Regions from separate parts of the Streptomyces sp. V4I23 genome, predicted to be linked through region 2. Evidence: riboswitches for the same ligand, from Rfam matches in the RefSeq annotation. Region 2 holds a riboswitch; the other holds the start of a gene.

Region 1 (14,846 bases), 3.1 Mb from region 2:
AACAGAAGCTCCGCCGGCGTGAGAAGTTCCCCCTCATTGTTGAACTCGAACCACTGTTCGCCTGCAATCTCGCGTGCGAAGGGTGCGGCAAGATCCAGCATCCCGCCGGCGTGCTCAAGCAGCGGATGCCGGTGGCGCAGGCGGTCGGGGCGGTGCTGGAGTCCGGGGCCCCGATGGTCTCCATCGCCGGCGGCGAACCGCTGATGCATCCTCAGATCGGCGAGATCGTCCGCCAGTTGGTGTCCCGGAAGAAGTACGTCTTTCTCTGCACGAACGCGCTGCTGCTGCGCAAGAAGATCGAGAACTTCGAACCGTCACCCTTCTTCGCCTTCGCCGTGCACATCGACGGACTGCGCGAGCGGCACGACGAGTCGGTCGCCAAGGAGGGGGTGTTCGACGAGGCGGTGGAGGCGATCAAGGAAGCCAAGCGCCGCGGCTTCCGTGTCACCACCAACTCGACCTTCTTCAACACCGACACCCCTCAGACCGTCATCGAGGTCCTGAACTACCTCAACGACGACCTCGAGGTCGACGAGATGATGATCTCGCCCGCGTACGCCTACGAGAAGGCGCCCGACCAGGAGCACTTCCTCGGTGTCGAGCAGACGCGTGAGCTGTTCAGGAAGGCGTTCGCCGGCGGCAACCGGCGGCGCTGGCGGCTCAACCACTCCCCGCTCTTCCTCGACTTCCTCGAAGGCAAGGCCGACTTCCCCTGCACGGCCTGGGCCATCCCCAACTACTCGCTGTTCGGCTGGCAGCGCCCCTGCTACCTGATGAGCGACGGTTACGTCCCCACCTACCGCGAGCTCATCGAGGACACCGACTGGAGCAAGTACGGACGGGGCAAGGATCCGCGCTGCGCCAACTGCATGGCGCACTGCGGCTACGAACCGACCGCCGTGCTCGCCACCATGGGTTCGCTCAAGGAATCCCTGCGCGCCGCCCGCGAGACGGTCAGCGGCAGCCGGTGATCCCACGGCGGCGGCGAGCGGCGGTCCGCCGGACCGGCCCGCCGCGGCCCGGAGCCGTCCAGCATGTGAAGGGGGCAGACATGTCGATCCGCGAACACATCCGGGGGCCTCGGGACCTCACGGCGCTCACCGGGCCCGACCTCGGTCCGGCGCCCGCCATGGCAGCCCAGGGCCGGCCTGCCGAGGGCCCAGGCAAGGAGAACTGAGTGATGACCGAGGCGTCCGAGGGCTTCGACCTGGCGACACTGCTGGCCAGGCGCGGGGCCGAACGCTACGAGCTGCACGCCCGTCACCTCAACCACCAGCTTCCGCGCATGCTGCACACCATCGGCTTCGACAAGATCTACGAGCGGGCCGAGGGCGCGTATTTCTGGGACGCCGACGGACACGAGTACCTGGACATGCTCGCCGGGTTCGGCGTCATGGGCCTCGGGCGTCACCATCCGGTCGTACGCAAGGCCCTGCACGATGTGCTCGACGCCTCACTGCCGGACCTCACCCGCTTCGACTGCGCTCCGCTGCCGGGCCTGCTGGCGGAGAAGCTGCTCGCCCACACCCCGCACCTGGACCGCGTGTTCTTCGGCAACAGCGGAACGGAGGCGGTGGAGACGGCGCTGAAGTTCGCCCGGTACGCCACCGGCCGGCCGCGGATGCTCTACTGCACGCACGCCTTCCACGGGCTGACCACGGGGGCCCTCTCGGTCAACGGCGAGCCCGGATTCCGGCAGGGCTTCGAGCCGCTGCTGCCCGACTCGGCGATCGAGCTCGGTGATCTGGACGCCCTGGAGCGCGAGTTGCGGAGCGGCGACGTCGCTGGTCTGATCGTCGAGCCCATCCAGGGCAAGGGGGTGCTGCCGAGCCCGCCGGGATTCCTGCGGGCCGCACAGGAGCTGCTGCACCGGCACAAGGCGCTGCTGATCGCCGACGAGGTGCAGACGGGCATCGGGCGCACCGGCGACTTCTACGCCTTCCAGTACGAGGCGGGCGTCGAGCCCGACATGATCTGCCTCGCCAAGGCCCTGTCCGGCGGCTACATCCCCGTGGGGGCGACGCTCGCCAAGGACTGGATCTTCAAGAAGGTCTACTCGTCCATGGACCGAGTGCTGGCGCACTCCGCCAGCTTCGGATGCAACGCCCAGGCGATGGCCGCGGGCCTCGCCGTCCTGTCGGTGCTGGAGGACGAGCAGGTCGTGGCGAACGCCCGGGTGACGGGCGAGCTGCTGCGGGCGCGGCTGGCGGCGCTCGTGGACCGCTACGAGCTGATGCGGGAGGTCCGCGGCCGCGGCCTGATGATCGGGATCGAGTTCGGGCGCCCGGAGTCGATGCGGCTGCGCAGCCGGTGGGCCATGCTGCAGGCGGCCCGGAAGGGACTGTTCGCGCAGATGGTCGTGGTCCCGCTGCTGCAGCGGCACCGGATCCTCACTCAGGTCTCCGGCGACCACATGGAAGTGATCAAGCTGATCCCGCCGCTGATCATCGGCGCGCGCGAGGTGGACCGGTTCGTGGCGGCGTTCACGGCTGTCATGGACGACGCCCACAACGGCGGCGCCCTGATGTGGGACTTCGGCAGGACACTGGTCAAGCAGGCCGTGGCCAACCGCTGAGCGCACCCCCGGTGGCCCTTTGCCTGAGAGGCAAGAAACTTGCCTCATGGGCAAGAGCCTGGCGCAATGGTCGCATGACCACTTCCGCCGCACCGACGGGGGAGGGGATCCATCACGTCGCGCCGCGGCTGCGCGAGCTGCGCCGTCGGCGCGGGCTGACCCTCGAGGCCGCCGCCCAGCGCGCCGGGCTGTCCCCGGCCCATCTGTCCCGGCTCGAGACCGGGAACCGGCAGCCCTCGCTGCCGATGCTTCTCGCCCTTGCCAGGATCTACGGTACGACGGTCGCCGAGGTCCTCGGCGAGCTTCCGCCCGAGCGCGAGCCGGTCATCCGGGCCGGCCGCCGGGAACCGGCGTCCGCCGACGGCTGGACGTACCACCAGGTCGGCGCTCCCGGCCGGGCCATGCAGGCCCTGCGGGTGGTCGTCCCGTACGGAGCCCAGGGCGATCTGATCAGGGTGCATCCCGGCGAGGAGTGGCTGTACGTCCTCGGTGGACGGCTCCGTCTCGGCCTCGGGGACGCCGTCCACGAGCTGGCGCCCGGGGACAGCGCGCATTTCGACTCGCTCACGCCGCACCGCATCGCGGCCGCCACGCCCGAGGGCGCGGAGCTGCTCTTCATGCACACCCTGCTGCAGAGTCCCGATCCGCACCCGCACGTCTGACCCCGGAGGTTGTGATGACGCCCACATGGGACCCCCTGGACAAGCCCCTGCCGGACACGCCCGAGAACAGGCGTGAGGACCGCTTCCCGCGCGGCCTGGTCATCCGGCTGTTCGCCTACCTCGTGGCGGGGCACCTCGTCGCCGCGTTCCTCTACCTGCTGTTCCTCGTGGGCGGTCAGAACCAGTAGGGGGCCCTGACCCCGGGCTCAGCCCTCCTCGACGAGCCGTTCGCGCAGCCGCTCACGGGTCGTCGCGGAGAGCCCGAGCCCCTTCGAGAGGTACTGCTCGGTGCCGCCCCACGTCTCGTCGATCGTCTCGAACGCGGCGGACAGATAGGTGGCGCGGGCGTCGAACAGCGGGCTCAGCAGCTCCATGACCTGCGCCGACATGGCCTCGGGGGAGTCGTCGCCGCGCTTGATCTTGTAGCGGCGGTGCGGGTCGTTCGACTTCAGGTAGTCCGCCTCGATCGCCTCGCGCTCCACGCCGACGGCGAGCAGGGTCACCGCGATCGACAGGCCGGCGCGGTCCTTGCCGGCCGCGCAGTGCATCAGCGCCGGGACGCTGTCCTCGGCCAGTGCGTGCAGGACGCGGCTGTGCTCGGCGGTCCGCTCCTTGACGATCATCCGGTAGGAGGCGATCATCCGGGCGGCGCCCTTGCCGTCGTCCAGGATCGACTTCAGCTGGTCGAGGTTGCCGTCCCGGACCATCTTCCAGAACTCCGCGCCGTCGGCCGGGTCGCTCAGCGGGAGATTCACGTTCCGCACGCCCGGGAGCTCGACGTCCGGGCCTTCCAGCCGCTGGTCCGCCGCATTGCGGAAGTCGAAGATCGTGTGCAGCCCGAGGGACGCGAGGAAGGCGGCGTCGTCCTCGGTGGCGTGCGCGAGGTGCCCGCTGCGGTAGAGCCTGCCGTGCCGCACGCGCCCGCCGTCCACGGTCGGCAGTCCGCCCACGTCCCGGAAGTTTCGCACTCCGGCCAGCCGGGGTTCGGTCGACGGGGCCTGCGGCAGCTGCTGCGTCACGTGGACTCCTTCAGGCGACGGCCGTCGGCGCCGGTCGCCGACGATGGCGGGATCCGACGATACGGCACAGGTTCATCGGGCAATCATGTCGGTCGTGATGCGTTCCGCGTCCGCGGGCGTGGCGGAACCGGCCGCCCCGGCACCGTCATGAGGGCCGGGGCCCGCGGGCGCACCCGCGCATGACGCATCCGCGCACGACGCATCCGCGCACGACGCACCCGGGCTCCGCGTGAATGGCAGGCGCCGTGATCGAAAACCGGTGAGTGTGGCGGCCCGGCCCGATTCCCTTTGCGTGAAAGGGGCCTGCTGTCATTCGCGTGGTGTTTCTCCGGGATGCGGCTTGGCTGAATTCAGGGTGACCGGAAGCGGGCGGTGAGGGGCTCCGTCACCGGCCGCGCGGCGACAGGGGACGAAGTCGGGCGTTGCGGACGGCGCTTGGTGTGCAAGTGCACGCTTAGGCGATTATTTGTGTCTTCTGTCCGAATTGAGCCTTTGCGGATAACGTGCCCCGTCTGTGGGGTAGATGGGGCACGGCTCGTGAGCAGGATCATATTCGTGACGGAACGTGCCTGCTTTCCCCCACTCAATTCCGTGGTCAGCAAGGGAATTGACTGTCACTCGTCCACGGAGGGTGACGAGTGGGGCGGCCCGGAAATCGCGACCGGGAAAGCCGGGGGAAATTCGCGGCTTGTTCCGCCCGGTGGACTCGCCTACGGTCACGCTCAATCCGGACGGACCGCCTAATCCTGCCGCCGACCGGACTTCGAACCCACCCACGCGTGGCAGGAGCGGGGGACCCAGGTAGTACGCCGTATCCGGAGAATTCGGACGGCTCGGGGTTAATTCGCGCAACCAGCGCGAACGGGCATCTCCAGCCCGAACCCGACAGCTCACCTCGCAGGCGCCGGAGAGGAATGCGCCATGCCCGGAAAGGGTAAGCACCGCCGTCCCAAGGTCAACCCCCTCACTCGCGGCCTCGTCGCCGCCGGTACGGGCAGCGCCGCCATAGCCCTGCCGCTGCTCGGCGCAACCGGCGCCAACGCCGCGACCCCCGCCGCCGCTCCCCAGGAGGCCGCTCCGGCCTCGGTCGCCGCGGCCGCTCCGGCCGCGGCGAAGGCCCCGAAGACGTACACCGTCGTCGCCGGCGACTACCTTGCCAAGATCGCCGACGAGCAGAACGTCCGCGGCGGCTGGAAGAAGCTCTACAACGACAACCGCCGTGCCATCGGTGCGGACCCGGCGCTGATCCACCCGGGTCTTGAACTGACCATCAACGCGAAGTCGAAGGCGAAGAAGGACCCGGAGCCGCGCTCCGAGTCCACGTCCCGGTCCTCGCGCGACGCCTCGCGGGCCGCGGCCCCCGCCGCCGCGGCTCCCGCCGCAAAGGCCCCCGCCGAGAAGGCCGCCCCGGCGTCCTCCGGCTGGACCGCCCCCGTCGGCGGCGGTGTCTCCACGCCGTACCGCGCGTCCGGTGCCATGTGGTCCAGTGGCTACCACACCGGCGTCGACTTCATCGCCGGCAGCGGCACGAGCGTGAAGTCCGTCGGTCCGGGCACCGTCGTCTCGGCCGGCTGGAGCGGCTCGTACGGCAACGAGGTCGTCATCCAGCACGGCGACGGCACGTACTCGCAGTACGCCCACCTCTCGTCCCTGTCCGTCTCCAGCGGTCAGAGCGTTGCGGGCGGCGAGCAGATCGGTCTGTCCGGTTCCACCGGCAACTCCACCGGTCCGCACCTGCACTTCGAGATCCGTACCAGCCCGTCGTACGGATCGGACATCGACCCGCTGGCCTACCTGCGCCAGCACGGCGTCTCCATCTGACGTACACCGGCGGCCCGTTGGGCCGCCGGCCGCGCATCCCTCGTTCCGTCCGGCGGCGGAGCGGGGGATTCCGCGTATTCCGGCTTGACGGAAACTTGACAGGTGGCATAGATCACCTCTCGTCAACCCCTCCTTACGGTCGCGTAGGTCACATCCGTAAAGGAAAGATGTGCTCCCGTGGCAGACGATTCGAGAACAGAGAACACGGGTGCATTCGGGTCGTACGCGGCGATCGGTGACAGCTTCACCGAGGGCGTGGGAGACCCCGGTCCCGACGGGACGTACGTCGGCTGGGCGGACCGGTTCGCGGTGCTGCTCGCCGACCTGACGCCGGAGCACACCTTCCGGTACGCCAACCTCGCCGTACGCGGCCGCCTCCTCGACCAGATCGTCGACGAGCAGGTCCCGAGGGCCAAGGAACTCGCCCCCGACCTGGTGACGTTCTGCGCGGGAGGCAACGACATCATCCGGCCGGGCAGCGACCCGGACGACGTGGCCGAGCGGCTCGAGCGGGCCGTCGCCGACCTCAAGAGCTCGGTCGGCACGGTCATGGTGACCACCGGCTTCGACACCCGGGACGTGCCGGTCCTGCGTCATCTGCGCGGAAAGATCGCCACGTACACCGCGCACGTGCGGGCCATCGCCGACCGCCACGACTGCCCCGTCCTCGACCTGTGGTCGCTCAAGTCCGTTCAGGACCGGCGTGCGTGGGACGCGGACCGGCTGCACCTGTCACCCGAGGGCCACACCCGCGTCGCCCTGCGCGCCGCCCAGGTGCTCGGTCTCGACGTGCCCGCCGACCCGGACCAGCCCTGGCCGCCGCTCCCGCCGCGCGGTGCCTTCGAGGTGCGGCGCGACGACATCCAGTGGGCGCGCGAGTACCTGGTGCCGTGGATCGGCCGGCGACTGCGGGGCGAGAGCTCCGGCGACCATGTGGCGGCCAAGCGCCCGGACCTCCTGCCGCTCTGAGCCGAGGCGGCACGGTGCCCGGGGCACGCGCCCCGGGCGCCGACGCCCCGGCTAGCGGGACGCCGTGAGCGCCTCGCGGTCCACTCCCAGCTCGCGGGCCAGCGCCTCGTCCGTCCACTGCAGCATCGCCGCACGGGTCAGCGACCCCGCGTACGACGTCATCTGCACGGCGAGCCCGTCGAGGAACGCCGTCAGACGCCAGGCCGCGGCCGCCGGGTCCTCGCACGGGAACTCCCCGGCCTCCGCGCCCTCCGCGATCACCTCGGCCAGCGCCGCCTTCCACTGCTGGTCGAGGGCGCGGGCGACCTCGCGCAGGGTCGGATCGCGCAGGGAGGCGGCCCAGGCGTCGATCCACAGCCGCCAGCCCTTGGCCTGGCCGGTCGGGGCGTACCAGCGGACGGCCGTCCGCAGCCGGCGCAGCGCGGAGGTGCGCCGCCCGAGGATTTTGCGCAGGTGGGCCAGGTCGGCGTCGGCGGCATGCGTGAACGCCGCGGCGACCAGCTGTTCCTTGGACGAGAAGTGGTAGAGCACCAGGGCGCTGGAGACGCCGAGGGACGAGGCGACATCGGCGATCCGCACGGCCGCCACGCCCCGCTGCTCGATCTGCTCGACAGCCGCGTTCAGCAGTTCCTCACGCCGCTCCGACACGTTCAACCGAATCCTGGCCACGGCGTCACCCTACACAGCCGATCTTGGGCGGGATCCCCTTCCTGCCGAGGCGGAAGGGGATCCGGCGGTCCGGGCTCAGGCCGCCGTTCCGGTGGCGGACCGTGCGGCGGCCGGGATCTCGCAGTGGTCCTTGAAACCCTGGCTGGTCAGGCCGAGTGCCGCATTGATGCGCGAACGCAGGTTCTCCACCGCCACCATCGCCGTCAGCTCCACGAACGCCTCCTCGCCCAGCGCCGTGAGCAGGCGCCCGGTCAGCTCGTCGGTCACCTCCAGGGGATTCGCGGTCATCGCCTCGGCGTACTCCATGACATCCCGCTCCCGCGGGGATTAGACGTCGCTGTCCCGCCACACGGGGACGTCCTGCACCTTGCGCGCGTCCATCCCGCGCGTCCGGTTCTCCCAGTGGCCGAAGTCCATGCACCAGCTGGGGAGGGGCCAGGAACACCGGCGCCGGGGTGCGCGTTGCCCGTCATGACGGATCGGACGCAGCGCAGGACACCCGGCGTGACGTGCGTGCCCGCACATAATGAAGAAGCCCCCGATCATCAGGAGGTGTCGTGACCGGCGCTGGTTCCCCCCACTCGCTGAGAGCCCGGCTGCGTTCACTCAGGCCGGCCGCCTTCGGAGCCGACCCGGCCGGGGAGCGGATGGCGAGAATCCGCCACTCTCCGAACTTCGCCGACGGCTCCTTCCGCAACCCGGTGGGCGCGCGCACCAGGCCCTCCGGCGGTTCCATGGTCGAATTCGCCAAGATCTACTTCGAGAAGGAGGCGCGGGCCCGCCGGACCCCGGTCGGTCATGTGCCCGTGCACCCCGCCACCGTCGCCGATCTCGCCGAGCCGCCTCCCTCCGGGCTGCGGCTGACCTGGATGGGCCACTCCAGCGTCCTGGCGGAGATAGACGGCCGCCGGATCCTCTTCGACCCCGTCTGGGGCGAGCGCTGCTCCCCCTTCCCCTTCGCCGGGCCCAAGCGGCTGCATCCCGTGCCCGCGCCGCTCGCCGCTCTCGGCACCCTCGACGTCGTGGTGATCTCCCACGACCACTACGACCACCTCGACCTGCCCACCATCAGGGCACTCGCCGGCACGGACACCGTGTTCGCGGTCCCGCTCGGCGTGGGCGCCCACCTGGAGCGCTGGGGCGTGTCCCCGGACCGGCTGCGCGAGCTCGACTGGAACGAGTCGGCCGAGGTCCACGGCATCCGGCTGACCGCCACACCGGCTCGCCACTTCTGCGGGCGCGGACTGCGCAACCAGCAGCACACCCTCTGGGCCTCCTGGGTGGTGGCGGGCCCCGAGCACCGGATCTACCACAGCGGCGACACGGGATACTTCCCCGGCTTCGCGGACATCGGGGCGGAGCACGGACCGTTCGACGCGACCATGATCCAGATCGGTGCCTACTCCGAGTACTGGCCCGACATCCACATGACACCGGCCGAGGGCATGCGGGCCCACCTGGACCTCCAGGGCGGTACGCCGTCCGGTGTGATGCTGCCGATCCACTGGGGCACGTTCAACCTGGCGCCGCACCCGTGGGCCGAGCCCGCCGAGGGCACCGTCACGGCCGCGGCCGGCGCCGGAGCCGCCGTCGCGCTGCCCCGCCCGGGTGAGCCCTTCGAGCCGACCGCGGCGAACGTGCCGTCCGCGCTGTGGTGGCGCACGGTGGCGGCCACTCCGGCCGGAGGCTGGACCGCGGCGACGGACGCCGCCGCGGTCACGGCATCGGCCGTCACGGCCCCGCAGGCGCCTCCCGCGGCCGGCAAGGACCCGGGCGGCACCCCGGAGGCCGCGTCCTCCCGCTGACGCGAATCGCATGGAGCCGGAGCGGGAGCCGGAGCCGGAGCGGGCCCGCGCAGCACCGCATCCGTCGGCCGCACCCTGCGGCGGCCGGATCGGAACGGCCGGATCCAGCCATGATCATCACTGTCGACCCCGCTGCCGCCCCGCGGCAGCGGGGTCGACCCGTGTTTTCGGGCTGGCGTACGAGCCCTCATACCAGAGCGGGACGCACGGCGGGGAAGTTTCCCAACTGCCCGCCGTACGCGACTGCTCCGCGACTACCGTGTGTGGCCGGTGACCCACGGTGGGCTCCCCTTCGTGTGCCCTCGGCCCGCCGCGCACCGACGTCGCCCAACCGCAGTACGCCGATTCCTGGGGCCCCACGTACCAAGGACGCTGATGTCTCAACTACGCGCACCCGCCGCGCGGTCCGACCGCCGAGAGGGCGGGCGTCACGGCCGGCCAGGCGCCCGCACCCTGTCCTCGCCGGGGCGGTCGCGGACCTCGACGCCGCCGGAAACCCGCATAAGACCCCAACTCCTGCGCTCCGCAGTCCTGCCCACGGTAGCCGCCGCCCTCAGCGGCGCGGCAGCCGTGCTGTTCACCCTGCGTGTCGCGTCCCCCGAACCGACCCTCGCCCTGTGGGCCGTACTCCTGGGCATGGCCGCACTCGCCGTGACGGCCGTGGCAGCGGCCGCCGTGGGCGCCGACCGCACGGCCAAGTCCCTGCTCGACCGCGCCTCCACACTGCGCCGCACCACCGCGCGCGGACAGGCCGAACTGCGCACCGTCGTCGACGGACTTCGCCGTGGCGAAGGCCCCCCGCCCCGCCGCGACCCCGCGCCCCCGGCGCCCGGGGCGGACGAATTCGACCTGCTGGCACACGAGTTGGCCCGCTCGCACGACGCCGCCGTCGCGGCGGTCGTCCAGGCGTCCCGGCTCTCCAGCAGCGTCGGCAACGAGCAGAAGGTCGAGGTCTTCGTCAACCTCGCCCGGCGGCTCCAGTCGCTCGTCCACCGCGAGATCCAGCTGCTCGACGAGCTGGAGAACGAGGTCGAGGACCCCGAGCTGCTCAAGGGCCTGTTCCACGTCGACCACCTCGCGACCCGCATCCGCCGGCACGCCGAGAACCTGGCCGTCCTCGGCGGCGCCATCTCCCGCCGCCAGTGGTCGAACCCGGTCACCATGACCGAGGTGCTCCGGTCCGCGATCGCCGAGGTCGAGCAGTACCCGCGGGTCAAGCTGGTACCGCCGGTCGACGGCACGCTGCGCGGGCACGCGGTCGCCGACGTGATCCACCTCCTCGCCGAACTCGTCGAGAACGCCACCCTGTTCTCCGCGCCGCACACCCAGGTCCTGCTGCGTGCCCAGCGCGTCACGGCCGGGCTCGCCGTCGAGGTGGAGGACCGAGGCCTCGGCATGCCCCTCGGGGAACAGGACAAGATGAACGCCCTGCTCACCGACCCCGACCAGGTCAACGTCGCGCACCTGCTGCAGGACGGGCGGATTGGCCTGTTCGTGGTCTCCGCGCTGGCCCGCCGGCACGGCATCGCCGTACGGCTGCAGTCCAACATCTACGGCGGGGTGCAGGCCGTCCTCGTCCTGCCGCAGGGCCTGCTCGGCGCCGAACCGGGCGGACTCGCGCAGAACGAGGGGGAGCAGACCTCCACCGGGCCCCGCATCGCGGCCACCTCACCGCCCCAGCTCCCGCAGTCCCCGGCGATCCCTCGGCCGCAGCCCGCCGGGACCGACGCCCAACCGCCGGCCGATCCGCATCCGCTGACACGGTTCCCGTCCGAACCGCACCCGCAGCCCCGGACACAGCCGCAGCCGATGCCCGCCCAGCGCGAGCCGGTCCGGGTCTCGGACCGGCTCGAACCCCTCCCCGTACGCGGCGAGCACGGCGAGCGACCCCACCCGGCCGCCGCCCAGCCCGGTTACGGCCACACCCCGTCCCACCAGGAACCGGTCGCGGACCCCCGGCAGACCGACGTCGACCCGCTGCGCCCCCACGCGGTGCGCGACACCATGGGCCGCCCCCAACTCCCCAAGCGCCGCAGTCAGGAGCACCTGGTCCCGCAACTGCGCGACGCCCCCGCGCCGCGCAAGGAGGACGACCAGGCCCTCCACGACCCGGGGCTGATGGCCGCCTTCCAGCGCGGCATCGGCCTCGCCGCTTCGCAGCCGCCGACCGCCCCGGCACGTTCCGACCTGCACCCCCAGGACACCACCACCAAGGAGTAGATGCACCATGGCGAGCGATGTGCCGTCCGGCCACGTCTCGGACCTCGACTGGCTGCTCAGCGGCCTCGTACAGCGAGTGCCGTACACCCGCAACGCTGTACTGCTCTCCTCCGACGGCCTGGTCAAATCCGTGCACGGCCTGGACAACGACAGCGCGGACCACATGGCCGCCCTCGCCTCCGGCCTCTACTCGCTGGGCCGCAGCGCCGGCGCCCGCTTCGGCGACGGCGGTGAGGTGCGCCAGGTGGTCGTGGAACTCGACTCCACCCTGCTGTTCGTCTCCACGGCCGGCTCCGGCACCTGTCTGGCCGTGCTCGCCGGACGCGAGGCCGACGCCGCCGTGCTCGGGTACGAGATGGCGATGCTGGTCAAGAGCGTACGGCCGTACCTGGTCACGCCGCCCAGAACGGCCGCGGGGGTGCCGAGCACTGCGGGGCAGTGACATGCCCGCGCCCAAGGAGGGGCCGCTGCTGGACGACGCGGCCGGTCGGCTGATCCGTCCGTACACGGTCAGCGGCGGCCGCACCCGGCCGACGACGGCGCTGGATCTGCTCAGTCTGGTGATGGCCACCGGATCGGCGCCGCAGGGACACCTCGGCCCCGAACACACCATGGCACTCGGACTGTGTCACGGGCCGACGTCGGTCGCCGAGATCTCCGCGCACCTGAGACTGCCGGCCGTCGTCACCAAGGTGCTCCTGTCCGACCTCGTGGACTGCGGCGCCGTCACCGCGCGGGCGCCGCGCACCCGTGACACACCTACGGACCGATCACTTCTGGAGGCGGTGCTCGATGGCCTACGACGACGGCTCTGAAGCCGCCGACCTGTTTCCGACCGCGCTCAAGATCCTGGTCGCGGGCGGTTTCGGAGTGGGCAAGACGACGTTCGTCGGAGCGGTCAGCGAGATCGATCCGCTGAGCACGGAGGAGCTGCTCACCCAGGTCAGCGCCGCGACGGACAACCTGGACGGCATCGAGGCCAAGACGACGACCACGGTCGCCATGGACTTCGGCCGGATCACCCTGGACGCCCGCCACGTGCTCTACCTCTTCGGCACACCGGGCCAGGAGCGCTTCTGGTTCATGTGGGACGAACTCTCCGAGGGCGCGCTCGGAGCGGTCGTCCTCGCCGACACCCGCCGCCTGGAGGAGTCCTTCTCCGCGGTGGATTTCTTCGAGCGGCGCGGCATCGGGTTCGTCGTCGCCGTCAACGAGTTCGACGGTGCGTACCGCTACGAGCCCGACGAGGTGCGGGCGGCGATCGACCTCAAGCCGGAGGTGCCGGTCGTGCTGTGCGACGCGCGGGTCGCCGGCTCCGGGATCGCGACCCTGGTCACCCTCGTCCAGCATCTGCTCACCACCACCGCCCAGCCCGCCCCGGCACCGAGCTATGGAGCACCGACATGACGTACGACCCCACCGGCCATCTGCTGCTGACCCCGGTCGACCGCGAGGCACCCGCCCGCGTGCAGCGCCTGCGCCAGCTCGGGTTCGGTGAACGGCCCGACCCCGCCTTCGACGACTTCGCCCACAAGCTCGCGGAGGTGACCCGCGCGCCGTACTCGATGGTCAACTTCATCGACGAGAAACGGCAATTCTTCGCCGGGCTGCACACACCGGGCGGCACCCACAGCGGCACCGACCTGGGGGCAGCCGCGACGGGCGGCGAGGTCAGCCGGTTCATGGCGCGGGACCACGGCTACTGCCCGCATGTGGTCGTACGGCGCAAGGCGCTCGTCCTGGAGGACGTCTGCGACTACCCGCGTTTCGCGGGCAATCCAGTCGTCGACGAGATCGGCATCCGCTCCTATCTGGGCGCGCCGCTGATCGACCGCACGGGGATCGCCCTGGGCACGATCTGCGTGGTGGACACCGAACCGCGTCCGTGGGGCAGGGCGGGGCTCGAGACGATCAAGTCCCTGGCGGCGGAGCTGATCGAGCAGATCCACCGGCGGGAGGACGGGAGCATCTGAGGCGGGCCCCCGGGGTGTGCGGGCGCCCCGGGGCGTGTCGCCCCAGGAACCGCCCTCCGCGCTGTCGCTCGCGCGCGCCTCAGCCGGTGGGCGCCATCCGTACAGCGTCCGACAGCCGTTGTGACCACTGGCCCTTCGCCGTGCCGAGCGCGACCTCGGCCAGGCGGAGCAGCTGGACGTCGGACGTGCCCGCGGGCGCGAACATGTGCAGCGCGTCCCGCATGTAGCGCTCGATGGGTCGGTCCGTGAACAGCCCGGCGGCGGCGTGGATCTCCATGGCGTTGCGGGCGGAGTCGATCGCCGACTCCACGTTCACCAGCTTGGCGTTCATCAGCTCGGCGTCGCAGGACATGCCCGCGTCGAGCAGGTGGACCGCGTGGTACGCGGCGAGCCGTGAGGTCATCAGCCGCGACTGCATCGTGCCCAACTTCAGCTTGACGGACGGTAGTTCGTGCAGCGGCCTGCCGTAACGGTGGCGCTGCTCGCAGAAGCGCGTGGTCTCCTCCAGGATCGCCTGGTGGATGCCGAGGGACACGGCAGTGAGGTTGGCGCGCCCGTACAGCACGCTGGAGGAGTACGCGACGGACAGTCCGTCGCCCTCCTCGCCGAGGCGGTTCGCGGCGGGGACGCGGCAGTTGTCGAAGAACAGCTCGCCGAAGCTGAAGCCGTGCAGTCCCATCGTCGGCTTCTGCTCGCCGATGCGGAACCCCGGCCGGCCGGACTCGACGAGGAAGGCGGTCAGCCCGTGCGAGCCCGGACCGGTGCGGACCACGACGCCGTGCAGATCACCGACATGGCTGTTGCCCACATATACTTTCCGGCCATTGAGGACGTAGTCGTCGCCGTCGCGCACGGCGGTGGCGCTCATGCCGAGCACGTGTCCGCCGGACTCCGGCTCGGTGACGGCGATGGTCGGCAGGCATTCGCCGGCGGCTATCGCGGGAAGCCAGGTCTTCTTCTGCTCGGTGTCGCCGAAATGGACAATCTTGGCGACGCCGAGCTGCGACGCCTGCACCATGGCGCCCATCGCTCCGCTGACCCGGGACAGCTCCTCGATGATGAGGGTCTTGGCGAGGTGGCCGAGGGCCATGCCGCCGTAGTCGGCGCCGATCGTGACGCCGAGCCAGCCCTGC
Region 2 (14,846 bases):
GACCTCGTGCTCCGGGTCGAGCGCGTCCGCTCCGGTGACGATCGGCTCGGGCAGACGGGTCTCCATCGGCTCCTCCCGCCGTGACGCACGGGTGCGGAGCATGTCCAGGCAGACCCGGCCGACCACGGTGGTCAGCCAGCCGCCCAGGTTCTCGACGCGTTCGGAGTCGGAGCGGCTCAGTCGCAGCCAGGCCTCCTGGACGGCGTCGTCGGCCTCGGTCAGCGAGCCGAGCATCCGGTACGCGACCGCCCGCAGGTGCGAGCGGTGCTCCTCGAAGCGCTGTGCCAGGAAGTCGTGCTCGTTCATCGTCCGCCCCGTATCCGTTGTCGTCCGCCCTGTCACAGCATTGACGGAGCGCACGGTGCGGATGTGACGGACACCTCGCCACCAGGCCGGATACGCCAGGGCGAGGCCGAAAATGCGGCCGCAGAGGCCGAAAATGTGGCCGGAGGGCTGCCTATGAGGCCGGATCGGCGAGCCGGACCCGTAAATGGAGTGGATCTTGCTCCGGATGGCGTAAGGTGGTGTTCACCGACGCGGGGTGGAGCAGCTCGGTAGCTCGCTGGGCTCATAACCCAGAGGTCGCAGGTTCAAATCCTGTCCCCGCTACTGAAGACGGCGGCCCGGCAATCGATCATCTCGATTGCCGGGCCGCCGTCGTTTCCGGCGTCGTTTCCGGCACCCGTGACCTCGGTTTCTGTGCGGCCGGACGTGGCAAGTCGCCGCGCGCTCCAGGGGCGCGCAGCATGGGAAGTGCGCGGCCACCGCTCCGTGGCCGTGGGCGGAGCGGCAGGGAGAACACCTGTGGGGCGAGAACAGGGCAGCAGGTACGTCGCGCCGTGGTTCGTCCGTCTCCTGCCTGCCGCGATGATCGCCGGCGGCGTCGTCTTCGACCTGCTGACGCCGGCCCGTTTCACCGCGGTGCCGCTCTTCGCCGCGGCCCCGCTCATCGCTGCGCCGATCGTCACCTGGGTCGTGACGCTTCTGACCGGTATCGCCGCCGTCGTGGCCACGACAGGCCTGCACGCCTACAACGCCACCATCGACCAGATCACCGCCGTCACCGAGACGAGCACGGTGCTCACCGTGGCGGCCCTCGCGCTGTTGATCAACGGGGTCGTGACGCGCAGCAGCGCGCGGCTCGCCTCGGCGCGAGTGATCGCCGAGGCCGCGCAGCGCGCCGTGCTGCCCACGCCCGCGGACCGGATCGCCGGTCTGCACATCGCGGCGCGGTACGAGGCGGCGCAGGCGGACGCGTTCATCGGCGGCGACCTCTTCGCGGTGCAGGACACCCCGCACGGGGTGCGGCTGATCGTGGGGGACGTGCGCGGCAAGGGAATGGAGGCGGTGGCGGCCGTCGCCGTGCTGATCGGGGCGTTCCGGGAGGCGGCCGAGCAGGAGACCTCGCTCGAGGGCGTGGCGCGGCGGCTGGAGCGGGCGCTGACGCGTGAGGGCATGCGGCGGGAGGGGCTGGACGCCATCGAGGGGTTCACCACCGCCGTCCTCGGCGAGATCCCGCCCAGCGACGGTGCGGGGCACGGGACCGTACGGCTGGTGAACCGCGGGCATCCCGACCCGATGGTGCTGCACGCCGACGGCGGACTGGACGTGCTGGAGCCGTCCGAGGCCGCGCTGCCCTTGGGCATGGGCGACCTGGCCATGTGGCCGGACCGTGCCGAGGAGTATCCGCTGCCCGCCGGTTCGACGCTGCTGCTGTACACGGACGGCCTGTCCGAGGCGCGTGACGCCCGAGGCGTCTTCTACGACCCGGGGGAACGGCTCCGGGGCAGCGTCTTCCCCGGTCCCGAGGCACTGCTCGACGCGCTGGTCGACGACGTGCGCCGGTACACGGGCGGGGCGTCCACGGACGACATGGCGCTCCTGGCGGTCGGCCGGCCGGGGGCGGGGCAGCCGGAACGGCGGCGGACGGTGCCGGTCGTCTCCGCGGACGGCGCGTCCCGGACGCCTGGGCGGCGCGCGGTGCGTGGTGCGGCCGGCGCCCGCCCGGCGCGGGGGCGCGGCACGCCGACGGCGGGCGGCTGAGCCGCGGGCGCGGCCGGCCGGACTGAGGGGCGCAGCACACAGGGACGGCGAAGGCGTACGGCGCATCCGTACGGTGCGTAGTCGCAAGGTGCCACTGTGCATAACATTTGACGCAACGTCAGAAGGGGACATCGATCTGAAGGGTGATCAAGTCGCCCGATTCCGCCTGCTTCTGTCCTGGTAAGTCCCGGCCACGGTCGTTAACGATCACTCGGAACAGCTTGGAATCGGGCCCCGGCTTCTATTAACGTTCGATAACGCAGCGCGGTCGTCCCAGTCGTCGCAAGAGGCGGCACCGTGCGCACGCGCCGAATCCCGCAAGGGAACCGGGGAACCACCAATTGGGGTGAATCGGGCAACATTTGCCGCTCAGTCCGCGGCCGAGGATGCCCGTAGGAGACCTTCCTGCTCCGAACCCGTCAGCTAACCCGGTAGGCGAGAAGGAAGGAAAGGAGTACGCCTTCGTGGCGTCCAACATGCCTGCCCCCGAGGCCCCGTTCGCGCCCGCTCACTTCGGCGGCGACGCCGCGGAGCGGACGTGGGAGGAATGGAATCCCACCGAGGAATCCGTCCGTCCGCTGCGTGGTCGGCACCGCGTCGTCAAGCAGCGCGGCGGGCTCGCCCGCAGCTCCACCGTCCTCGGCGTCGGCGTCATCGCCGCGGTCGGCGCCGGTGGCATAGCGACCGCCCAGGACAAGCCTGCGGTCTCCATCTCCCTCCCCGACTCGATCGCGGACAACCTCCCCGACGCCAAGTCCCTTCCGGGCGTGGGCTCCCTCATCTCCGACGACGCCGACTCCGAGGGCTCCGAGGCGAACGCGGCCCCGCTCACCGCGACGACCACCGTCGCCGACAACGGGACGGCCGGCGCGGGCGAGGCCCTGCGCGCCCGCATCCTCCAGCAGGCCGAGCAGCAGCGCGCCGAGGCGGACGCCGAGGCGAAGGCCGCCGCCGAGAAGCTGGCCGCCGAGCAGGCCGCCGCCGCGGCCGCGGAGCAGCAGAGCAAGGCCGAGGCCCTGGCTGCCGAGGAGAAGCGGAAGGCCGAGGAGGCCGCGCGGGCCAAGGAAGAGGCGGAGCGCCTCGCCAAGCTCGCCGCGAGCTACGCCCTGCCCACCTCCTCGTACACGATCACTTCCACGTACGGCGAGTCCGGCTCCATGTGGTCCTCCGGTCAGCACACCGGTCTGGACTTCGCCGCTCCCACGGGCACCCCGGTCAAGGCGGTGCACGGCGGCACGATCAAGTCGGCCGGCTGGTCCGGTTCGTACGGCTACCGCATCGTGCTGGAGCTGGAGGACGGCACCGAGGTCTGGTACGCCCACCTGTCGTCGATGACCGCGAGCGCGGGCCAGCAGGTCGCCACCGGCGAGACCATCGGCCGCGTCGGCGCGACCGGCAACGTCACCGGACCGCACCTGCACATGGAGGTGCACACCCCGGGCGGCTCCGGCCTCGACCCGATGGCCTGGCTGCGGGACAAGGGCCTCACGATCTGATCGACGGCAGCGGCCGAAGGCGCGCGGTACGGAGTCTCCGTGCCGCGCGTTCTTGTGTCCGGGCTCTTTCCGTGGCGTGCGTCCTCGGGGCCGCGCGCCGGCGCGGCCCCGAGCATCGCGAGGTCAGCGGCGGTACGGGTTGTAGCCGCCGTAGTCGCGGTGCGGTGGCGGTACGGCGACCCGGCCCGTCGCCCGCGCCGCGTACACGAGCGAGGGCGCGGCCACGTCCCTGCGCCGCCACAGGTGGTGCAGCAGCTCCCGCTCGCGCTCCGCGAAGTCCGGGCCCGCCGCGCCGCGGTGGGCCCGGTGGCGGAGAGAGGCGAGCGACGTCGCGAACGCCTCGTACTCGGAGACCGCGTGTCCCGCGGCCGGTCCGTACGTCCGCCGCGCGTAGTCGCGCGCCATGGTGCGGGCGCGCATCGAGGACAGCGCCTGCGGCTCCGCGGCCGCCAGCCAGCCCGCCGCCGCGTACGCCGGCAACTCGGTCGATATCGTGCGCAGCTCGCGCTGCCGGGTCCATATGGTCAGCCAGGTCAGCAGCCCGAAGGCGGGCACCATGAACGCCGCGTACACCCCGTAGAAACCCCACGGGCCGAACAGCGACGCCGAGCCGTTCCACAGGGCGTGCATGCCCATCGCGAGGGCAAGGCCGAGCAGGGGCAGCGCGATGCGCCGTATTCGGTGGCGGCGCGCGGCGAGTGCGGCGAGGCCGAAACCGATGCCGGTGAGCACCGTGAACAACGGGTGCGCGAACGGCGACATCACGATCCGCACGAAGAACGTCGCCGCGGTGACCGAGGCCAGGCCCGAGGTGCCGAACGTCTGGTCCTCGCCGTAGGCGTTTCCGAGGTACAGGATGTTCTCGGTGAAGGCGAAGCCGGTCGCCGTCACGCCCGCGACCACGACCCCGTCCACGAGGCCGGTGAAGTCCCGCCTTCGGAAGAGGAAGAGGAGCAGGACCGACGCCGCTTTGGCGCTCTCCTCGACGACCGGCGCTATGACCGTCGCGCCCAGGGTGTCGGCGGAAGCGGGATCGGCGGTGGCGGTGGCGATCCAGCGGGTCGCGAAGGTGTTCGCGAGGATCGCGATCAGGGCGGCGGCGAACGCGCCCCAGGCGAAGGCGAACAGCAGATTCCGCCAGGGGCCCGGCTCGACCCGGTCCAGCCAGCGGAACGCCGCCAGCAGCAGCGGCACCGGCAGCGTCGCGAGGCCGAGGCCGACCAGGAAGCCCTGGGTGCCGGTCTGTTCCCGCACGAGCGCGAGGATCACCAGTCCGCACAGCGCGAGCAGCGTGATCAGCACACCCGCCCGGACGGCACGGCTGCGCCACAGGCGGGCGGCACGCATCCGGCGGCGCCGCGCGGTGCTCTGCGGCACGCCGCCGACCGGCCCGCCGCCCTGCTCCTGCCGGCATGGGGGCACCACCGGATGCGGCGGGCGGCTCGCCATCGTGTGCTGCGCGGACGACTGGGACACCTGTCGACCCTAACGAGGGGCACTGACAACTGGCGACGGTGCGGCGACGGTGCGCGGTACGTCACCGCGTCCACGCCGCATCGGTCACGGCCGGTCGGCGAGGGTCCGCGCCGTCACGCCTCCGGCAGCACCCGGCGGAACAACAGGTCGTGGACCTTGTGTCCCTTGTCCAGACCCTGGCCCTCGAAGCGGGTCAGCGGACGGAAGGCGGGACGCGGGGCGTAGCCGCTTTCCGGGACGGTGTTCTCGAAGTCCGGGTGCGCGGTCAGGACGTCGAGCATCTGCTCGGCGTACGGCTCCCAGTCGGTCGCGCAGTGCAGGACGGCACCGGGCCGGAGCCGCTGGGCGGCCAGCGTCAGGAACTCCGGCTGGATCAGCCGCCGCTTGTGGTGGCGCTTCTTGGGCCAGGGGTCCGGGAAGTAGACGCGCAGGCCGTCGAGCGAACGGGGCGGCAGCATCTCGCGCAGCAGGATGATGGCGTCGCCGTTGGCGACCCGCACGTTGGTCAGGCCGTTCCGCTCGGCGAGGCCGAGCAGGTTGCCCTGGCCGGGCGTGTGCACGTCGACGGCGAGGATGCCGGTGTCCGGATCGTCGGCGGCCATCTGCGCGGTGGCCTCGCCCATCCCGAACCCGATCTCCAGGACGACCGGCAGCCCGCCGAACATCTCGTCGAGGTCGAGCACCCGGTGCCCGTCGATGTCGAGCCCCCACACCGGCCACAGCCGTTGCAGCGCGTCGCCCTGCCCGGCGGTCACCCGGCTGCGGCGCGGCTGGAAGCTGCGGATGCGCCGCTCATGATGAGACCCGGCCGGATCGGCGGCGGGCCCGCCGGGGAAACGCGGCTCGCCCTTGGCGCGGATCACCGGGCGCGGGGTGTCGGGGGTGGTGTTTCGAGACTCAGACACAATGCCTCGATTCTACGAGGCCGGGCACGGGGCCCTGCCGCGTCGGGGCTCGGGGCCCGTCCCGCCCTGCCGCGTCCGAGCTCGGGAGCCGCCCGGCTCTGCGCTGCCGCGTCGGCGCTCGAGGCTCGCCCGTCCCGACCTGCCGCGTCAGCGCCCGGGAGCCCGCTCCGGCGCGCCCGTGGGGTGGACCCGGTCCTCCTTCAGGGCCTCGAGCGCCCGGCGGGCCACCTCGCGGCCGATCGGCAGGGACGCCGTAGCCGCCGGAGAGGGGGCGTTCAGCACGTGGACCGTCCGCGGCGCCTCGCGGATCAGGAAGTCGTCGGCCAGTGTCCCGTCCCGCAGCACCGCCTGGGCACGGACTCCGGCCGGGGCGGGGCGCAGGTCGTCCTCGGTCACGGCCGGGAGCAGCCGGCGCACCGCCTGCGTGAAGGCGTGCTTGGACAGGGAGCGGTGCAGCTCGCCCGCGCCGTAACGCCAGTGCCGGCGGGCGATCTGCCAGGACCCCGGCCACCGCAGGGTCTCCGCGAGCTCCAGGGGACGCACGGCCGACCAGGTGTAGCCCTCGCGAGCCAGAGCCGGGACCGCGTTGGGACCGACGTGGACGCCGCCGTCGATACCGCGGGTCAGATGCACCCCGAGGAACGGGAACGCCGGGTCCGGCACCGGATAGACCAGGCCGCGGACGAGGCCGGGGCGGGTCAGCTCGTAGTACTCCCCACGGAAGGGGACGATCCGCATCCGCGGGTCGTCGCCCGCGAGCCTCGCCACCCGGTCGCAGTGCAGCCCCGCGCAGTTCACCAGGGCCCGCGCGCGCACCACCGTCCCCGAAGCCGTGCGCACCGCGACGCCCCACGGCCGGCGGTCGACGGCGGTGACCTCCTCGCCGTACCGCACGTCGGCGTCGGACGCCCGCGCGAGCTGCGCCGCGACCGCGCCGTAGTCGCACACGCCGGTGGTGCCGACGTGGATCGCGGCGAGGCCGCGCACCTCGGGCTCGTACTCGGCGATCTGCGCGGGGCCCAGCTCGCGCACGGGGATGCCGTTCTCCCGGCCGCGCTGGACGAGGGCGTGCAGCCGCGGCAGCTCCTCGCGCTCCGTGGCGACGATCAGCTTTCCCGTGACCTGGTGGTCGATGCCGTACTCCGCGCAGAACTTGACCATCTCGGCCGCGCCGCGCACCGCGAATCGGGCCTTCAGGGAGCCGGGCCGGTAGTAGATGCCGCTGTGGATCACGCCGCTGTTGCGCCCGGTCTGGTGGCGGGCAGGCCCCTGCTCCTTCTCCAGGACCGTCACCCGGGTCCCGGGCGCCGAACGCGTGAGGGCATACGCCGCCGACAGGCCGACGATCCCGCCGCCCACCACCAGCACGTCGCAGTCGAAGCTCCGCCCGGACGCCGTCACCGCGTCACCTCCCACCCCGATAGTGCACTGGCCCGCCGACAATGCGCTTAAACCAGCGTGGACCGAGGGGCGCGCGTCATCATGCTCACATCCGTTCCGGCCGGACCGTCCGCCGTCCCGACCCGTCGCGGACGCTGCCGTCGCCCGAGGGCCGGCCGTCTATGCCGGCGCCGCCAGCAGCGGGCGGGCCCTCTCCCGCAGCTCCATCACCCGGGGCTCGTCGCCGTACGGCTCGAGGCGGTGCAGCAGGTCCCGTACGTACTCGGTGGTGCGCGCCGAGGAGATCCGGCCCGCGACCTCCACCGCGCGCGTGCCCGCCGCGCAGGCCGCGTCCAGATTCCCCGACTCCAGCTCGGCCACCGCCGAGACGACCAGGCGTAAGCCGTGGGAGCGGACGAATTCCTCCGTCGGCCGCGACAGGGCCTGCTCGGTGAAGCGGCGCACCTGGCGGGGTGCCTTCAGGTCCCGGTAGCACTCGGCGGCGTCGGCGGCGAAGCGGTCGTAGGAGTAGAAGCCGAGCCACGACGGGTCCGCGTCGCCCTCGCGGGAACGTTCCAGCCAGCCCTCGGCGGCCTTCAGAGACTGGCCGGCCGCCGCGGCGTCGTTCGCCTTGGCGTGCGCACGCGCCTCCACCAGCCGGAAGAAGCTCATCGTCCGGGCGGTGGCGAGGCCGCGATTGCGCTCCAGCGCGGCCTGCGCGAGGTCGACGCCCTCGTCGGCGAAGCCCCGGTAGGTCGCCTGCAGCGACATCGAGGCGAGCACGTAGCCGCCCAGCGGCACGTCGGCCGCGGCCCGGGCGAGCCGGAGCGCCTGGATGTAGTAGCGCTGCGCCGCCTCCTGCTGGCCGGTGTCGAACGCCATCCACCCCGCCAGCCGCGTCAGCTCGGCGGTGGCGCCGAACAGGGCGCGGCCCACCTCGTCCGAGTACGAACCGAGGAGCAGCGGGGCCGCGTCCACACGCAGGCACTCGGGGACCATCGACGAACGCCAGTCCCCGCCGCCGTACTTGGAGTCCCAGCGTCGCGCGTCCTCCGCCGCCTCGCGCAGCTTGGCCACATCGCTGTGGCCGACGCGCACAGGGATGTCCGTGCCCTCCGGCGCTTCGGGGGCGGCCGGTGCGGATCCGCCGGCGGGGGCGGCCTGTCCGGCACGCGCGGAGGCGCCGACGAGCCGCTCGACCGACGGGTCCGCGGGGGTTATCAGCCAGCGCGAGGCGGGAGTCGCGTACGCGCTCACCGCGAACGAACCGGCCAGCGACTGCCAGATGCCCCCGCCGCCCGCCCGCCGGCCCGCGAGGTCCAGGCGGTACAGCTCGGTGGCCGATTTCACCGCCTCGCCCACGTCCCGGGGGAAGGCCAGACCGACCTCGGGCGCCGGGTCCGCGTCCGCCAGGCCGATCTCGTGCAGCGGCACCGGCCGGCCCAGCTTGGCCCCGATGGCGGCGGCGATGAGGTGGGGCGCGGAGCCCTGCGGCACCATGCCCTTGGAGACCCACCGCGCCACCGACGTCTTGTCGTAGCGGAGGGTCAGACCGCGCTGCGCCCCCAGGTCGTTGACCCGCCGGGCGAGGCCGGCGTTGCTGATTCCCGCGAGGGCGAGAACGGTGCCGAGCTTTTCGTTCGGCCCGCGTTGCTCCCTGGACATGCGCCACCCCTCGACACACAGACAGCTGCCGTGACGCCTTCGGCGCACGGCATTCGTGCTGTGTCCTCCCGGTTCGCACACCCCCGCGTCCGGGCGGTCCCGGCCGCAAAAGCAGGTGGCCGAGCCCTTCGGAATATGCGCTCCTGCCGAGGACAGCAGTAAACCCAGCGTAGTTCGCCACATCCCTACCGTTAAGAGGCGGTGTGCCGTATGGCGGGATTGTTGTGCGGGCGGGAGTACGCCATCGGCCGCCGTGCTCCCGCCGTGTGGTCGTGCGCCCGTGCGTGCGCTCTGGCCGAGGATGTTCGGGAGCGCTTCCATGAGTACCGCGTGGGTCGGCCCACTGCGTACTGGAAACCAGTGGGCTGGGGGACACTGCCGCCTCGATTCCCCGCGGGCGGCGGACCGGTCCGGGAGGCGAACTCCGCCTCCCGGGCTGGAGGTTGGGCCCTGGGACGCCCGCCGAGAATGGCCGAATGCCGTCTGTGCCGGAGGGGCCCCGAAATCACCGGACGACCCCCTGCGACACCTCGGCCGGCCTCCTGGCGGCCGCTGAATCGCCCATGCCACAGGCGAGTTCACTTTTTGCGCGCGCTACCGGAGCCCCATCCCCCGCGCCTCCTTCGTGGCAGCATGTTCCCGAACGGCTTCGGGAATCGTGGAGGCGGGGATGCGGTGGCTGGTGGGGTGGAGCAGTATCGCCGCGCACTTCGGCATGGCCGGGGCCGACAGAGCCCTTGACGGCCTTGACGATCTCGACGGCGACGGCCGCACCGTCCACCCCGTCGGAGCCCAACTGCTGTGGGGAGACCCCGATCCGCTGTGGGCGGTCGGTGACTGGCGGCCCGACGAGGTACGCGTCGTCACGGCCGAACCGCCCGCGCGTTCCGTCCCCGGCGGGGGCGCGAACCCGCCCGCGGTCACCCGGCTCGCCGTCCTCGGCTGCTGCGCCGCAAGCGACGAACAGCTGCGGGTCGGGCTGTTCGCGGCGCGCGGCGGCGCACTGAGGCATCTGACCGCATGGGCCGGCAGCTACACGGTCGTGGTCCAGGCCGGGCGCCGCATCACCGTCGTGGGTGACCTCGCGGGCGCCCGGCCCGTCTTCTACACCCCCTGGGCCGGCGGCACCGCGTACGCCACCGCCGCGCTCCCGCTCGCCGACCTGATCGAGGCCCAGCTCGACATCGGGCACCTGGCCGCCCTGCTCGCCTGCCCCGAGACTCCGGAGGCACTGCGCGACTCCACCCCGTACGCGGGGGTCAAGCGCATCCCGCCCGGACACGCGCTGATCCTGCGGGAGGGCTCACGGGAGATCACCGGGTACGAGCCGGTGGCCTCCCTGGCCGTCGCCGGGCCGCAGATCGACCCGGCCAAGGCGGTCGACGGGGTGCGGGACGCGCTGGTCGATGCCGTACGGGCGAGGCTCACCGCCCCGCGGCACGCACCGGAGACCCTGCCGCCCGACCCGGGCCCCGTGCCGGGCATGGGGCCCGCCGAACGCCGCGCCGCGCGAGGGGCGCCCGCTCCCGGCATCGGCGCCGACCTGTCCGGGGGCAGCGCCTCCAGCACGCTGGCGCTGCTGGCCGCCGGGCTGCCCGGCGTGCCCGGCACCGTGCTGGGGCACGGGACGGGCGCGGGCGAGCGGCTGCTCGCCGTCACCTTCAACGACCTGGTCACCAGCGGACGCGAGGCCCGCGAACCGGAGCTGGAACGCGCCCGCGCCATCGCAGCCAATCCGCGGCTGCATCACATCGTCGTCGCGGCAGGGGAGGAGTCCCTCCCGTACGCCGGACTCGACGCGGGGCCGCTCACGGACGAGCCGGCGCCCGCCCTGGTGACGGCCGAACGGCACCGCAGCCGGCTCGCGGCCGGCAGCGCCGACCACTTCACCGGGGCGGGCGCACGGCAGGTGCTGGACGCGCATCCGGCGCGGCTCGCGGATCTGCTGATGGACCGGCGCCGACGCCATCTGCTGCGGCCGGTCACCGCACTGGCCCGGGCCGACGGGGCCTCGCCGCAGTCGCTGTTCGTGCCGCTCACCGTGTACCGGGCGGCGCGGCGCCTGGCCCGTACGCCCTACCGTGCCGGTCTCGAAGCCGCTGCCGACCGGCTGCTCTCCGCGAACCGCGCGGGCGCGGTCGGTCTCAACGGCGCGGTGGGCGCCTCGCTCGCCGCCCTGAACTGGGCCCGGCCCGGCCCGGCGGCTCGCTGGCTGACCGGCGAGGCGCTGGCTGAAGTATCGGTTCGCCTGATGGAGGCGGCGACGCGGCCGATGTCCGTGCAGCGGCCCGGCGAGGCCCGGGCCCGGGCGGCGCTCAGCCGCCATGCGGCGGACCAGCGCATCCTGGAACAGGCCGCCGAGATCCGCAGCCAGCGGCTGCACGCCCCCTTCCTCGACAACCAGGTCGTACGCGCCAGCCGCGACCTCCCCGAATCGCTGCGGGTCCAGCCGGGGGCGCGGGCATCGGTGCTGCGCACGGTCCTCGCGGGGGCCGGTATCCACGACCTCCCGCCGGGCTGGGGCGCCACGACGCACGCCTCGCACACCGCGACGGCGGCGGCACGCACCGGTCTGCGGGCCGCGCTCCCGCATCTGATGGCCCTGTTCGACGCCCCGCTGCTCGCGGACGCGGGCCTGGTGGAGGCCCGTGTCGTCCGCAAGGCGCTGCGGGCCGCCTCGGAAGGCGAACCCGTCCCGCTGGACGGCCTGGCCGACCTGGTGTCCACGGAACTGTGGCTGCGCCGGCTCCTGTCCCGCCGCGGCACCTGCTGGACGGGCACGGCGGCGCCCCGCCGCCGCGCGGTGGCCGGGGGCGTCCCCAAACGCCGGACGCTCCAGGCGTAGAGCCGGGCCACGACGCACGGGTCGAGGGGCATGCGCGCCCCGAGGGCGTGCCGAACCGGCCGGGCGAGCGCGGTCCGGCCCTGCCTAGCGGCAACTGATCCGGGACTCCGCCCAGTCCGCCGGCGCAGCCGTCCCCGACGGGTCCTCCGGCTCCACGACCAGGCGCAGCGTCCTGTGGCCGGCGAGCGGCACGTGGACCGGCACCGCCGCGTCGCCGCGGCCGAGAGCGGCCGAGCGCCAGAGCCGGACGCCGCCCCCGTACACCGAGAAGCGCACCGGGCGCACACCCGGCGTCAGGTCGTCGACGCCGACGAACGCGTCATAGGCCGTGCACGCGCGGTTGAGGTCGATGGTGACGGACGACTTGCCGTGCACCGTCACCCCGTGCCCGTACTGCTTGCCGCCGATCGACATGTCAGAGCGCTTCCACATCCAGCTGCTCTCGTTGTGCCGCACCTCGGGACCGGTGTGGTCGCCGAAGATGTCGTAGTCCAGGCGGTTGACCTGGTAGACCTCCGCCTTCTGGGGAGGCGGCGTGGGCTTCGGTGTCGGTGTCGGTGTCGGTGAGGGGGTCGGCGTCGGCGTGAGGGGCGGGGTGGGGGTCGGGGTGGGCTTCGGCTCGGCGGGGTGCGGCGTCGGCGTGGGAGTGGGGCTCGGCGTCGACTTCGGGCCGGCCTCGGCCGACGGCGGAACGGGCGCGGGCGGCGTCGCCGGCGGCTCCGGCTTCGGCTGGGGCGCGGGCGGCTCCGGCGCGACGGGCCGGGAGGTTGGGGGCTTGGCCATGGGCTCGGGCGCGGGCTCGCGGTCGACCGACATGGCCCACACCAGCCCGGCCGTCGCGGCGACAGCCACAGCCGCCGCCATAGCCTTCGCGGGCGCGCCGAGTCCCTGTGCGGCTGCCCCGCCCGACGTGCCCGACGTGCCCGACACGCCCGACGTGGCGGCCGCGGCAGCACCGGCCCCCGCTGTGCCGCCGGCGACGATCCCGGCTGCCTTGAGGGAGTACCCGGCGGCGAACCAGCCGATGACCGCGATCGGCAGCAGCGCAGGAATGCCCGCGTTCACATGGGCGAGCTCACCGGCGGCCAGACGGCACTTGACACACTCGTCCAGGTGCTTGCTCAGACCCCGCTCCGCCCGCACCCGCAGCCCTCCGCGGGCGTACGCGCCCAGCCGGTCCGCGTACCGGGCGCAGTCGCCGCCCGCGGTGAGCGCCGTGCTCACATGGGCCTGGAGATACGCCTGCTTGAGGCCCTCCCTGGCCCGGCTCGCCAGCACCGCCGTCGCGTTGGCGGTCAGGCCGAAGAGGGGCGCGACGTCGCTCGGCGACTCCTCCTCCACTGTCGTGTGCCACAGCACCGCCTGCCAGCGCTCCGGCAGGGACCGGAAGGCCTGCATGGCGAGCGACTGCTCGGCCTCGTGCATCGCGCGCACGTCCGCCCCGACGTCGAGCGTGTCGCCCGTCGCCGAGTCCGTGCTGCGCGCCGCCTCCGCGGCGAACACCGCGAAGTCGTCGACCAGTTGCTCCCGCTTCGCCGTCTTCGTCCAGGCGGCGGCGACCCGGCGGACGGTGGTGAGCAGGTACGCCCGCACCGCCTGCTCCGGCCCGGCCCCGCCGCGCACCGCCTGCAGGGTCCGAGCGAAGACCTCGGCCGTCAGGTCGTCCGCGGTGTGCGCGTCGCGGCAGCACGTGTGCGCGTACCGCCGGACGGCCTCGCAGTGGCGGCGGAACAGCTCCTCGTAGGCGCCGTCGTCACCGTCCCGCATGCGCCGGAGCAGCTCGGCGTCCGCAGACGCAAGCTGGCGCGGCGGCGGCAGCACCGAACCGGCGCTGCGGTCCCGCTGCTGCGGAACGGCGTACTTTGCCGCCTCCACGTCCGCCGGATCCGGCTCGTGAGCCGCACCGGTGTTCGCGCCGTCCGGCCCGTCGGCACGCGGGCGCGGCACGCCGGACGAGCCGTTCCGTCCGCCCTGGCTGGGCACCTGCCGTGGCGGTCCGGCCGTCCCGGAACTCCCACCGCCGAGTGACTCGTCCTGATGGTCACCGCTCATCGCGGAAGCCCCCGTAAGCACTTCGGACCCGAATTACCGGGCAAGCGTGCCACAGGGCGCCTGTACGCCGAACTCTTATGCGCCGCAACCACTCGTCCGGGGCGACTTCCCCGAACAGCGCACCGCCGGTCATCCGAAAGCGGCAGGAACAACCGGGCGAGCGGACAAGGGCGGTTGACGGCACCGCGCCGCCAGGGACGGGTCACGGAACAGGAGCGCCCGTGCGGACCTCACGCGGACCGCGGCCGCAGACCCTCCAGCAGGATGTCCAGCAGCCGGGCCGACGCGGCCTCCTGCTGCGCGGCGTCGGGCAGCGACGGCGCGGCCGTCGCTATCACCAGCAGCACGTCGGCCACGGTCACGTCACCGCGCAGCTCACCCGCGGCGCGTGCCCGCTCGACGAGCCGGCCCACGACCTCCAGGAGGTCCGCCGCGCCGGCGTCGTCCTGCTCCTCGGCCGGCACCGGGCGCGGCCCCACCACGCGCAGCCCGGACGGTGCCCCCGCCCTCTGCTGCGGCACCCACATGTCCTCGCGCGCCTCACCCGACAGGTCGTCCGCGCGATCCGCCGCCTCGTCGCCGTCCACCCCGACCCGCAGCACCTGCGGCGGGAGCAGCCGCCCCGCACCGGACGCAACCGAGGTGCGCAGGAACCGGGAGAGCGCCGACCACGGCTCCTCCTCCTGCCCGAGAGCCGTACGCGCCTGCTCGGTCAGCCGGGAGATCTCCTCCGCGGCTATCCGCCGCACGAGCACGTCCTTGCTCGGGAAACGGCGGTACACCGTGCCCACGCCGACCCGGGCGCGCCGGGCCACGTCCTCCATCGGGGCCCCGTACCCCAGCTCGCCGAACACCTCGCGGGCTGCGCGCAGGACATGCTCGAGATTGCGCTGCGCGTCCACGCGCAGCGGCGCCGAACGGCCCGTCCCGACCGGACCCGTCGGTCCGCTCCCATTGCCGTCCGCGGCCGAAGCCGGCGCGACG

Evidence for each region. A riboswitch is a leader RNA that binds a small molecule or an ion and turns the genes downstream of it on or off. The one in region 2 is predicted to bind cyclic di-AMP.
Region 1: another riboswitch for cyclic di-AMP. It lies ahead of QFZ82_RS07225 (M23 family metallopeptidase); the one in region 2 lies ahead of QFZ82_RS21495 (M23 family metallopeptidase).

What each region holds. Positions count from the first base shown of each region.
Region 1 covers NZ_JAUSZW010000004.1:1,105,891-1,120,736, reverse strand. The annotation lists gene hpnH (adenosyl-hopene transferase HpnH) at 1-971, shown strand, start outside; gene QFZ82_RS07250 (hypothetical protein) at 1,052-1,177, shown strand; gene QFZ82_RS07245 (aspartate aminotransferase family protein) at 1,181-2,575, shown strand; gene QFZ82_RS07240 (helix-turn-helix domain-containing protein) at 2,650-3,237, shown strand; gene QFZ82_RS07235 (DUF6126 family protein) at 3,252-3,425, shown strand; gene QFZ82_RS07230 (tyrosine-protein phosphatase) at 3,444-4,256, opposite strand; cyclic di-AMP (ydaO/yuaA leader) riboswitch at 5,017-5,173, shown strand; gene QFZ82_RS07225 (M23 family metallopeptidase) at 5,178-6,077, shown strand; gene QFZ82_RS07220 (SGNH/GDSL hydrolase family protein) at 6,255-7,046, shown strand; gene QFZ82_RS07215 (TetR/AcrR family transcriptional regulator) at 7,098-7,715, opposite strand; gene QFZ82_RS07210 (hypothetical protein) at 7,791-8,021, opposite strand; gene QFZ82_RS07205 (MBL fold metallo-hydrolase) at 8,273-9,520, shown strand; gene QFZ82_RS07200 (sensor histidine kinase KdpD) at 9,896-11,740, shown strand; gene QFZ82_RS07195 (roadblock/LC7 domain-containing protein) at 11,748-12,182, shown strand; gene QFZ82_RS07190 (DUF742 domain-containing protein) at 12,184-12,555, shown strand; gene QFZ82_RS07185 (ATP/GTP-binding protein) at 12,533-13,147, shown strand; gene QFZ82_RS07180 (GAF domain-containing protein) at 13,144-13,713, shown strand; gene QFZ82_RS07175 (acyl-CoA dehydrogenase family protein) at 13,793-14,846, opposite strand, start outside.
Region 2 covers NZ_JAUSZW010000004.1:4,222,089-4,236,934, forward strand. The annotation lists gene sigJ (RNA polymerase sigma factor SigJ) at 1-306, opposite strand, end outside; tRNA gene QFZ82_RS21485 (tRNA-Met) at 536-609, shown strand; gene QFZ82_RS21490 (PP2C family protein-serine/threonine phosphatase) at 868-2,043, shown strand; cyclic di-AMP (ydaO/yuaA leader) riboswitch at 2,340-2,496, shown strand; gene QFZ82_RS21495 (M23 family metallopeptidase) at 2,508-3,539, shown strand; gene QFZ82_RS21500 (PrsW family intramembrane metalloprotease) at 3,663-5,015, opposite strand; gene trmB (tRNA (guanosine(46)-N7)-methyltransferase TrmB) at 5,129-5,920, opposite strand; gene lhgO (L-2-hydroxyglutarate oxidase) at 6,068-7,321, opposite strand; gene QFZ82_RS21515 (MFS transporter) at 7,481-8,965, opposite strand; gene QFZ82_RS21520 (asparagine synthase-related protein) at 9,636-11,810, shown strand; gene QFZ82_RS21525 (sigma-70 family RNA polymerase sigma factor) at 11,895-13,862, opposite strand; gene QFZ82_RS21530 (TetR/AcrR family transcriptional regulator) at 14,093-14,846, opposite strand, start outside.